Regions from separate parts of the Mesorhizobium sp. WSM4935 genome, predicted to be linked through region 2. Evidence: predicted binding sites of a transcription regulator. Region 2 holds the regulator's gene; the other holds the start of a gene.

Region 1 (5,422 bases), on a different contig from region 2:
ACAAGCTGCGCGACAGGATTGGCGAGCTGCTCCACGGGTTGCGCTCGCCCGCAGACGCAATGTCCGGTCAAGACCGTGGGCGCAGCCCGGGAAGAGGAGACGGTGGAGCGCAAAACGGAGATGCCGGCCGCACGCCTGGAAGAGGAGGTTCCGCCAGGGGAGCACAGCGCGAAACGGATTTGCCGGTGGACCCGGAAGCCGCGTTGCGCAGCGCTCGCACGAAGGCGCTCGTGCGTCACGCGCGCGCGCTCGACGCTGTTATCCGCACCGGAAATGCGGACGGGCAGGGGACTCCTCAGCAGATGCGGGAATTGAGAGAGGCGCGCGACGCTTTCGAGAAGGTTCGGCCTCATGGCTGGCGCGATGCCGAAGCGGCCTATGTCAAGAATCCCGAGATGGTTCGTGAGGCGGCCGCCGGCCGCGTCAACCGCATCGTGCTCGCTCTTCAGCTTGAAACAGAGATTCGCACCGGACTGGAAGCCGATCCGATCCGGCGCGGCGACCGTTTCGTTGAACGCTGGCAAAAGCTCGACCGGACAAGCCAGGAGCAATATCAGGCCGGCGATATGTCCGGCTACAAGTCAACCCGCTCGGCCATGTCCGACATGGCCAAAAGCCTTGAACGCGATCCGCAGCTTGAATCCCTGCTTGCCAATCATAAGAAGGCGCTTGGCATCGAGGTCGAGTCCGGCCGCCGCCTTGGTGTGGAACTCGCGTTCAACCACGGGATTGGCAGAGGGCGTGGCATAGGAATCTAAACCCTCCGATTTGCCGCCGTTCCCACGCCCCAGATCGATGAGAAGACAAATCTGATTGCGCGCGAGCCTCGGGTTGTCCTGTCTGGATCCAGCAAGTGTCAATGCTCTCAGCGAAAGGCAAGCCAGCCCATGCCTGAACCGGATCGTATCATTCGCCTCAGGACCGTCCTCGCGCGGACCGGTTTGTCCCGCTCAACGATGTACCGCAAAATCGCCGAAGGCACGTTCCCGGCTCAGATCAAGATCAGCATGAATGGTGCGGGATGGCGAGAATGCGATATCAATCGGTGGGTCGCTGATCCTGTCTCCTGGCGTACCAAAGTGAGTCAAAAAAACAGCGACTAAGGGCGGTCAAATGGCACGTTCCTGCCGCCGATGAGCACGTCTCTCTTAGCAAGTTCAGTGACTGAAAAAGGGGCCGTTATCGGCCAAGCGGGTTTCGGACGGGATTTGCTATAAGCAGGCGGCCTTGCGGTCATTCGCCGTCAAATTTGAGGACCAAGGTAGCGGGCACCCGTCAATGTCCACGCTTGGTGAGCTTCTATTGACAAAACTCCTTCAAGCGTAGCGTTTCTCAGGGGAAATGCGCGACTCATCGACTCATCAGCACAGACGCCTCTGATTGCTTGTGGCCTACTGCGGAAGGGCCAAGCCAAGGTCGGAGTATATCGGCGCGAGTTCCTCATCGGTCAGTAAACCGGGCGAGGTGGCTATGCTCGGGAAATTACCCACCACGAAGTAGAGCAACAAGATTGAGGGCAACGCGAATAGGGTCTGGTCTTCTAGTCGACCCTTGATGCGCTCCATGATGAAATCCTTAGTGTTCAGCCAAAGGAGGATGTCTTCGATTGAGTTCTCGCCGGCCAGTGGCAGGTACGCCTCGATCAGCTCGCCGTCGAGAGTGGTAACAGTCGCTTCTACGCCGATCTTGTCTCGGTAGTACACGGACAAGGCGTCGATCAGCGCTTTGACGCTCTTGACCGATGCGTCGATGAGGTTTCCGACTTGACGGAAGTAGTCGTCAGTCGCTTCGATCAACGCCATCGCCTTTGCCGCAGCCCGCATCATCTCAGGCGTCGATTTAACGCTCGGCTTGTAGATTGTGTCGTGGGTGACTTCGCTGAAAGCATGCTGCAGCAGCGTGCGGACCTGGATCTCGCACGGAATGTCCAGCGGCATAGGAACGCCCTCGAAGACGATCCCCGCTTTTGCCCGAACCACGTAGTGGACCGACTGATAGCCGAACTCCCAAGGCTTGCGGGCTCGCTCCTCGGCGAAGTCCCGGGCCTTTTCCCAGAACCAGTATTTGTCACCGAATTCGGTGATCGTCTTCTCGACTATGGGTATTTCGTCTGAGGTGAGCACGACGAACCGGATTCCCACCTTGTCCTCGATATCATCATACGGGCTTGCATAGCCCTTGCCGCGATAGAGTGCCTTCTGGATAAGCGACTTGTTCTCCTTCAGCCTGTGCTTAACCGGAAGGCGCAAGAACAGATCCGGCGCCTCCACCTGGGTCGAGAGCCCGTCGATGACCGCGTGGACGATGAACCTGCCCCAGGCATCGTAGTACTGCTGCTCCGCCTCCCAGCGCCGCAGGATCTCGAGCTCGGTCGTCATAGTTGTTCGGTGACTGGCCTGCGGACCGTGATCCTGGTCCAACTTGCAGCCTCGCTATCGGAAACATCGCCTGGCGGGACATCCTCGATTGTCACGGTACCATTGCGTATCGCGTCCGGGGACGCCGAGAATTCGATGTCTGGACCAAACTTGTACTTCCGGCGCCGCAGCCTACCCCCCATCTCGCTAATGTCCCGAACCACGGCTCTATCGGTCGGGAATTTCTTGGCCTCGAGGAACCTGTTGAATGGGTCGCGCAATTCGGGTGGCAGATACGTGTCGCCGAACTGTTGCGAGGTGAAGGTGGGGGCCTGATCTACCTTAACAAACGCGAACAGCGCGTCGCCCAGGTCCCTTCGGAGATCTCGGTCGCTTACTGATGTGCGAACGAATTCCTTCGTGAGGTCGAAGAACTTCGCGGTTTCGTATTTCCCGCTTTCAGGAAAGGCGCAGCCGAGAAAACCATCGTAGAAATATACGGCCGCGTTCTCTCGGCGGGCGGCGGTGATGTTGCTGTCAAATACGAAGCATCGCCAACTTGTGCTCGCCGTGACGGCGACATCTTCAGAGATGAACAGAGCAAGCTTGTAAAGCCTGGTGGCTGGCGTAAGAAAGATGTTCTCGAGAAATTCGGTTACAATTTTTGCAGCAGCGAGCCGGCGTTGAAAGCCGGACTGCATCTCCGCTTTAATCACGCCTAAGAAAGGCTTTCCGTCACCTCCGACTTTTCCATCGAAGACCAGAAGCATCCCGCCGGGAATCCCTCGTGATTTCTGTGCGTCAGCGAGGGCATCGGCCATGTGATTGGAGATGTTTGGAAAATCGGAGTCGGGTGCGAGCACAAGACGTCGAGCAGTTCCAACCACGCTCGCGTCATTGGTCTTCACTATCTGCATCTCTATGCTTTTGGACTGCGCGGAGAGCGCGTCAGTGATACGCATCCCAAAATGACTGATCGCCTTGGCATCCAGTACTTCGAGCTCCTTGCCGTACGATGGCGGCACTACATTGGGCCCGTCTTTCCTCTGGAATACCTCATGCATAACGACTCGGCCAATAGAAAGATTCTCTACAAGCAAAACTCGATCCCCCTTCGAAAATATCGAAGAATGTTATTCTGAGCGGGTTAAAGAAGGATATCAGAACAAAGCGCGAACACAACGCCTCCGTCGTGAAATTCTGACGGGGGAATCGTAGGGAGGTCCGCCCTGATGGCGCTGAACTGCGGCGTCGACACCGGTCGGACCCGCACTCGATCGATCCGCGGCACAATAAGACCGTAGCGCGGAACGGTCATACACACGCTGCGGATGACCCAAGGAGCAGCGTCCCCAATATAGACACCGAGATGCCGCACCGTGTTCTGGATCTTGGCATGCCCACAAGGAAGCTGACCACGGTGGACCGATTGCGTTAGCTCCCGGTGACTACTAGCAGGCAGGGGACATCCATGCGGGTAGAAGGATGCACTGAGGTCGACCGGGGCAGACGTGCCAGACCGGGGTGCTTTCCTTTCCCCGGATGACTAACCCCGGGATTTTGCGGCGGACTTCTCAACAACCGAACGTTCGCGCCGGGCATGAACGTGAAGCAATGGCAAGGAGACGTTGTTATCCTATCTCGTGAAGCTATTGACCGAACAGGTCGACAGTGCATCCAGAGAAAGAGGGAGCCCAACCAGATCGTCGTTTCGGCGGCTAAGCGGACTGAAAGTCAAAGAAGCAGGCGGTTGGTTTATTAGCTCAAGGCAGATTCGATGCGCCGAAGATCGTAGACGATGAGCGCGCAAAGCTGCTTGAAATGCTCCGCATAGGTTCCATGCTGGGTAAGCACATCTTGGACGATGGCTTTCCCCTCAGAACTGCCGGAATGCCCCTTCACCTTCGAACGGATGTACTGAACTGCGCGAAGCCCTTCGAGAAGCACGGAACCTCCATCGGGACTTTTCAGAGCGACGAGCTTTTCCAGCAGGGCGATGCTCTTCTCTTCGCGCGTGTAGGGTTCCGATACCTTATCCAACGCAGATCGGAGGGACTTCGTATCGAAGCCTTCGACGACGAGCTTCGATAGATCCATGATAGCCTCAGCCCACTCGTCCTTGCTGGACGAGATCGGAGGATTGGCGCGATCTAGGAGATCCTCGTCACGCAGCGTCCACCATCCAACCTCACTTTCTCGCCAGCGCGCAAGGATGGAAAGCGTTTCCGCGCGCGGATGCCGGAACGTGACGTACTCGCCCTTGAAGTCGTTGATGTAGGCGCGTTCGGAAATGCTCGCTTTCGGCGGCTCATTGAAGGATTTCCAATGGAGTTGCTCGTTGAAGGGCAGGTTGCGCAGATAACAGATGTAGGCGAACACTTGCCCGGCGTCGTTGACGTCGTAGCCGCGTAGCGTCCACGATGTGCGGCAATCGATGTCCCGCTCGTGAACCGTATATTTTTCGCGGTCGGTCTTGTACTTCGACAAGACCTCCGGCCGGAAGAACGCCGGGGACAACTCGTAGGGCATATCATTTCCGCCCGCTTCAAAATAGTTGGTCGTGGCGGCGGGGTCCGTTGAAATCTCCGCGATCTTGTTATTTCGCCAGTCCTGCGCGATGAAGCTAACATAATCGCGCTCGGAGCTTCCGAACCACCGGCCGGACACATTCTCGCTGACGGTGCGGGCATCGCGCGGCCGGATAATCTGAACGCCGCGCGTATAAGCAGCGCCGGCTTGGGCCTTCTGTCGGTACAGGAAATCGTCTGAGACGCGCACAACCTCCTCAGGACCGTCACTCCAGCCGCTAAACCCGCCGTAACGGAGCAGCGTGAAATCGAACATGCGCACGAGCACATACCCAGCGATTGCCAGATATTCCTCAAGATCCGACCAACTGAACGTTACCAAGCTTAAGTCATTGCGCTTCTTATGCTCCACCGTGATAGAAACAATATCGGCAAGATCGCCATTGCGATCGAACCGACAATACGCGCTGCGCTCGGAACGCCAGTGAATACCGGAAAGATGCGTGTATTCCTGATTGGCTTCGAAGTAGGTCCGCC
Region 2 (5,422 bases):
GCTTGGCATAAAGCCAGTTGAACAGCGCTGTGCGCGCCCCGCCAATATGCAGGTAGCCTGTGGGCGAGGGGGCAAAACGTGTGACGACCTTGTCGGACATGGAACTCTCGGAGAAGCACTGAAACGGCATATTTCGCGCGGGCTTCCACGCGACCGGCGTTCATGTAGCATAGGCGGTCTGGGGCGCAAGGGGCAGACCCGATGGCTGGACGTGGCCGGGGCGCGGAGGAGGGTGGCGAAACGACAGCAGGCGTCAGCGAGCGCCTGATGTTTGCTCATGCCGCGTCCACTGAAGAAGCGCCGCTTTCGCTTCCGGAACTCCATCCACCCGCCGAGTTACCGCCGCCCGGTGGCGGTGCGCTACAGCCGGCCTCGCCAACAGCCGTCGTCAGCAGGATCCGCAAACAGCTTGGCCGCGTTTCGCTTGCTGCGCTGCGCCGAAGCGTTGCGGTCGCTGCCACCACCGAGCTCGATCGTGGCGTCGGCTTTCTGCTGGTGCCGGTGTTTCTGGCCGCCGGTGTCATCTACTACTTTTCGCTGAGCACCGAGCCGGATCTCTACAGGCCGCTTGCGGCGGTGGCGCTGATGGCCGTCTGCGCGGCGGTCTCGCGCTCCTGGCAGAGAACGCATCTTCTGTTCATGGCAACGCTTTTCTGCGCCTTGGGCTTTCTCGCGGCCAAGGTGGAGACCTGGCGAATGGCGACCCCGATGCTGGGGTCGGAAATCCAGACAAGGCTGACGGGCCGGCTCGTCACCGCGGAGGCGATGGCCAATGGCCGTGTCCGGCTGACCATCGACCTTATTTCGACGGAGCATCCGAAGCTGCGTTACGCGCCGGACCGCGTCAGGCTGTCGGCGCGCAGGATCCCGCCCGGTATGACGGCCGGATCGATGCTGACCGGCTATGCCAAGCTCCTGCCGCCGACGGGCCCAGTTCGGCCGGACAGCTACGACTTTTCCTTCGACAGCTATTTTGCCGGCATCGGCGGCAGCGGCTTTTTCCTGGGCGACCCGAAGCTGGTTGCGCCGGTGGAGGCGCCTTTCGGCGCGCGCGTCGCCTCGGCAGTCGAAAACGCGCGCGAAGGGATCGCCGATCACATCAGGAGCAGCATAGGCGGGTCCGAGGGCGAGATCGCGGCGGCGCTGATCGTCGGCGTGCGCGCCGGCATTCCGGAAGCGATCAACGAGTCGATGCGGCGCACCGGCATCTACCACATCATCTCGATCTCCGGTCTGCACATGGCGCTAGTCGCCGGCACGATCATGGTCCTTTTGCGCGGCGCCTTCGCGCTGCTTCCGGATTTCTCTTCGCGCCGGCCGGTGAAGAAATATGCCGCCGGAATCGCGCTCATCTCGATCGCCGCTTACCTCGTCATCTCGGGCATCGTGGTGGCGGCCGAGCGAAGCTTCATCATGCTCGCCGTGATGCTTGCCGCCGTGCTCTTCGACCGTGCGGCGCTCACCATGCGCAACCTGGCGATCTCGGCTATCGCCGTGATCCTTGTCTCGCCGCACGAAGTGGTCGGCCCGAGCTTCCAGATGTCCTTCGCCGCCACCGCCGCCCTGGTCGGCGCTTATGCCGGCTTTGCCGACTATCGCGCCGGCAAAACGATCGCGCCGCCGGCAAAGCGTTCGTTCCTCGGGTTCCTGTCGCGAAAACTGGCGGTTGGCGTAGGCGGCGCCGCCGTGACGTCGCTCATCGCGGGCAGCGCGACATTGCTGTTTGCGATCTGGCATTTCCAGCGCGTGTCGCCGCTCAGTCTGCTCGCCAATCTGGCGGTCATGCCGATCGTGTCACTGATCGTCATGCCGTTTGCCGTGTTGAGCGCGCTGGCCATGCCCTTCGGTTTCGACGGCCCGTTCCTCTTTGTGATGGGCAAGGGACTGACGGCGATGATCGCCATTTCGGCATGGATCTCCGAACGCTCACCGGTCGACGCCGTCGGGCTGATCTCGATCCAGTCGGTGCTGCTGGCGACGATCGCGCTGGTCATTGCGACAATGGCCACCACCTGGCTGAGGCTTGCCGCCGTTCCCTTCGCGCTTGCCGCGCTGCTGGCCATTCCGCATGTCCGCACGCCGGACGTGCTCATTTCGGAGGACGCGCATCTGGTGGCGATGCCGATCGGCGGTGGCGAGCTTGCCGTCAATCGTGCACGCGCCAACGAGTTCACCACCGACAATTGGAAACGGGCGCTGAAAGCCGAGGAAATCGTGCCGCCGGAGACGTTCGCCAAAGATGCGCTGAACATCGTCGATCCCGTCGATCTGCCGCCCGGCTCGCCCTTCTACTGCACGGGTGATCTTTGCATCGGCCGGCATCCGTCCGGCGCCATCGTCGCACTCGCCGAAACCCGCGACAGCGCCCGGCCGGCCTGCGGCTTTGCCGACCTCGTCGTCATCAACGACGCCACCGCCTACAACCCCTGCCGCGATCCGCGCGTGCTCGTCGTCACCAAGCGGCAGTTGGCGCGCGACGGCAGCGCCGCCGTCTTCTTCGATCCCCAATCGGCAACCGCGCGACCGGCCATCCAATATGCTGTCGAGCAGCCGTACCGGCCTTGGCACGAACAGCGCAAGTATACCCGCGAGGCGAGAGGACTGCCGCCTTATCAAAAGCCTGAGCGGACGGATGCGAAACCTTCGCAACCGGATCAGTAGCGGCGGATCAACCCGACGAGCTTGCCCTGCACCTTCACCCGATCCGGTCCGAAGATGCGGGTCTCGTAGGCCGGGTTGGCAGCTTCCAGCGCGATCGAGGCACCCTTGCGGCGGAAGCGCTTGAGCGTCGCTTCCTCATCATCGACCAGCGCCACCACGATCTCGCCCGGGCTTGCCGTGTTGGCGTTGCGGATGATCACGGTGTCGCCGTCGAAGATGCCGGCCTCGATCATCGAGTCGCCTTTGACCTCCAGCGCATAATGCTCGCCGCCGGCGATCATGTCCGGCGGCACCGTGATCGAATGCGTCTGGTGCTGGATGGCGTCGATCGGCACACCGGCGGCGATGCGACCCATCACCGGAATGGATACGGCCGAGCCGGCATCGTCGTCGTTGCTTGGCGTCGGGGCGCGCGATGGCGCAGCCGGCTTGACCTGACGGCTGAGATTGTTCTGACCCAAGCTGCCCTGGATGACGCTTGGCGAAAACTTCTTCGCCGCATTGAGGCCGGGTGCGATCGAGTCGGGCAGGCGCAGCACTTCCAGCGCGCGCGCCCGGTTCGGCAGCCGGCGAATGAAACCGCGTTCCTCCAACGCCGTGATCAGCCGGTGGATGCCGGACTTGGAGGCGAGGTCGAGCGCTTCCTTCATCTCGTCGAAAGACGGCGGAATCCCGCTTTCCTTCAGCCTTTCGTGGATGAACATCAGAAGTTCATGTTGTTTGCGCGTCAGCATGGCGGCCCCCACGGGTTCTGAAACCAGAATCAGAAAAACAAACCCAGAACAAACACTATCTGTTCCAGTTGTGTTCCGCAACCGTTTAAAGTTTAGTGAATTCGTTGACGATTTGTTCAGCGTAACATCAGAACGCTGCATTCGGCGCCGGTCTCGGCTGCCGGCGCGAAGGGCTCGCGCACGATCAGGCCGTTGGCGTCGGCGAGCGTTCTGAGCATCGAGGAGTCCTGGATGCCGAACGGGGTCGCGACGAGCGTGCCGGCGTCCTCGCGTATGACGGCGCGCACATAGTCCTGCCTGAGGTCGTTGGCCTGCATCGCTGCGCCCAGCCGGGCCGTTCGCAGGTTCTGCCTGTGGTCGCGGCCACCGAGCCTGGCAAGCAGCGGCTTCAGGAAGAGCTGCGAGCAGACGATGCTGGCCACCGGGTTGCCGGGCAGGCCGATGCAGCGGACATTGCCAAGGCGGCCGAACATCAGCGGCTTGCCGGGGCGCATGGCGATCTTCCAGAAGTCGAGCCGCATGCCTTCACTGGTCAGCACGTCATGGATCAGGTCGTGGTCGCCGACCGAGGCGCCGCCGAGCGTGACGATGACATCGGCGTTCGCCTCGACTGCTTTCCGGACCAGCGCCGCGATCGCTTCCTTGCGATCGGCGGCGATGCCGAGATCGAGCGCACGCGCGCCGACCGACTGGGCGGCGGCGGCGACGCCATAGGCGTTGGACGAAATGATCTGATCAGGGCCGAGCGCGCTGCCCGGCGGCAACAGTTCATCGCCGGTGGCGATGATCGCGACCAGCGGCCGGCGCACGACATTCAAGGCGGGATGGTTGGCCGAGGCTGCAAGCGAAAGGGCCGCCGCGTCGAGCACGCGGCCCTTTTCGAGCACCACGTCGCCCTGGACGAAGTCGAGCCCGCGGCGGCGCACATTGCGTGCTTCGGCCGTCGGCTCCGTCACCTCGATCTGGCGGTTGCCGAGATCGCGGACGTTTTCCTGGATAACGATGGTGTCGGCACCCTCGGGCAGCGGCGCGCCGGTGAAGATGCGCACCGCCTGGCCTTCGCCGACAGTCCCGGAAAAGCCGCGCCCGGCGGGCGCCATGCCTATGACCTCCAGTTGCGCCGGCACCGAAGCAACGTCGGCGGAGCGTACGGCGTAGCCGTCCATCGCCGAGGCGTTGAAGGGCGGCTGGGTGCGCAGCGCCACAACCGGTTCGGCGAGAACCCGCCCGGCCGCGTCCGCCAGCGGAACGCTCTCGCCCGGCAAAGGTGCTGCGCCGTCGAGCAGGCGTTCGAGCGCTTCGGCGACTGGAACAAGGGCCATCAGGCATCTACCTTGTAGGCGCCCGACTTGCCGCCGGTCTTCTCGACCAGCCGGATACCGGAAATCACCATGCCACGGTCCGCCGCCTTGGCCATGTCGTAGATGGTGAGGCAGGCGACCGAAGCGGCGGTCAGCGCCTCCATCTCCACGCCGGTCTTGCCGGTGACGCGGGCCAGCGCGGTGACCCTGAGGCCGGGCAGCGCGCGGTCCGGCTCGATCTCGACGGCCACTTTGGTGAGAAGCAGCGGATGGCAAAGCGGGATCAACTCATGCGTCCTCTTCGCCGCCATGATGCCGGCGATGCGCGCTGTGCCCAGCACATCGCCCTTCTTGGCGTCGCTGGCGAGAATCATCTCCAGCGTTTCCGGCTGCATCGAGACAAAGCCTTCGGCGATCGCGGTGCGTGTTGTCTCGGCCTTGTCGCCGACATCGACCATGTTGGCTTCGCCCTTGGCGCCGAGGTGGGTGAGGGCCATCTCAGATGGCCTCAGCCGCCGCCTTGCCTGTCAGCAGAAGCTCGGTCGCCGCGGCCACATCCGCCTGCCGCATCAGGCTCTCACCGACCAGGAAGGCGCCGATGCCGGTCTTCTGCATCCTGAGGCAGTCGTCGTGGGTGAAGATGCCGCTTTCGCTGACCAGCAGGTAGTCGCCCGGCACCATCGGCGCCACCCGCTCGGACGTCTCAAGCCTGGTCTCGAAGGTCCG

The links. The regulator LexA, encoded in region 2, represses DNA repair genes until DNA is damaged. The targets are predictions, from matches to a motif close to TGTTCNNNNTGTGTTCNG.
Region 1: a site for LexA is predicted at 3,519-3,536, ahead of P9273_RS29540 (nucleoid-associated protein). Genes of this name have one in related genera too.

What each region holds. Positions count from the first base shown of each region.
Region 1 covers NZ_JARTVR010000021.1:20,442-25,863, reverse strand. The annotation lists gene traA (Ti-type conjugative transfer relaxase TraA) at 1-758, shown strand, start outside; gene P9273_RS29550 (helix-turn-helix transcriptional regulator) at 888-1,103, shown strand; gene P9273_RS29545 (GTP pyrophosphokinase) at 1,392-2,378, opposite strand; gene P9273_RS29540 (nucleoid-associated protein) at 2,375-3,421, opposite strand; gene P9273_RS29535 (hypothetical protein) at 4,116-5,422, opposite strand, start outside.
Region 2 covers NZ_JARTVR010000003.1:385,700-391,121, reverse strand. The annotation lists gene gltX (glutamate--tRNA ligase) at 1-100, opposite strand, end outside; gene P9273_RS09900 (ComEC/Rec2 family competence protein) at 202-2,661, shown strand; gene lexA (transcriptional repressor LexA) at 2,655-3,395, opposite strand; gene P9273_RS09890 (molybdopterin molybdotransferase MoeA) at 3,512-4,717, opposite strand; gene moaC (cyclic pyranopterin monophosphate synthase MoaC) at 4,717-5,193, opposite strand; gene trpC (indole-3-glycerol phosphate synthase TrpC) at 5,195-5,422, opposite strand, start outside.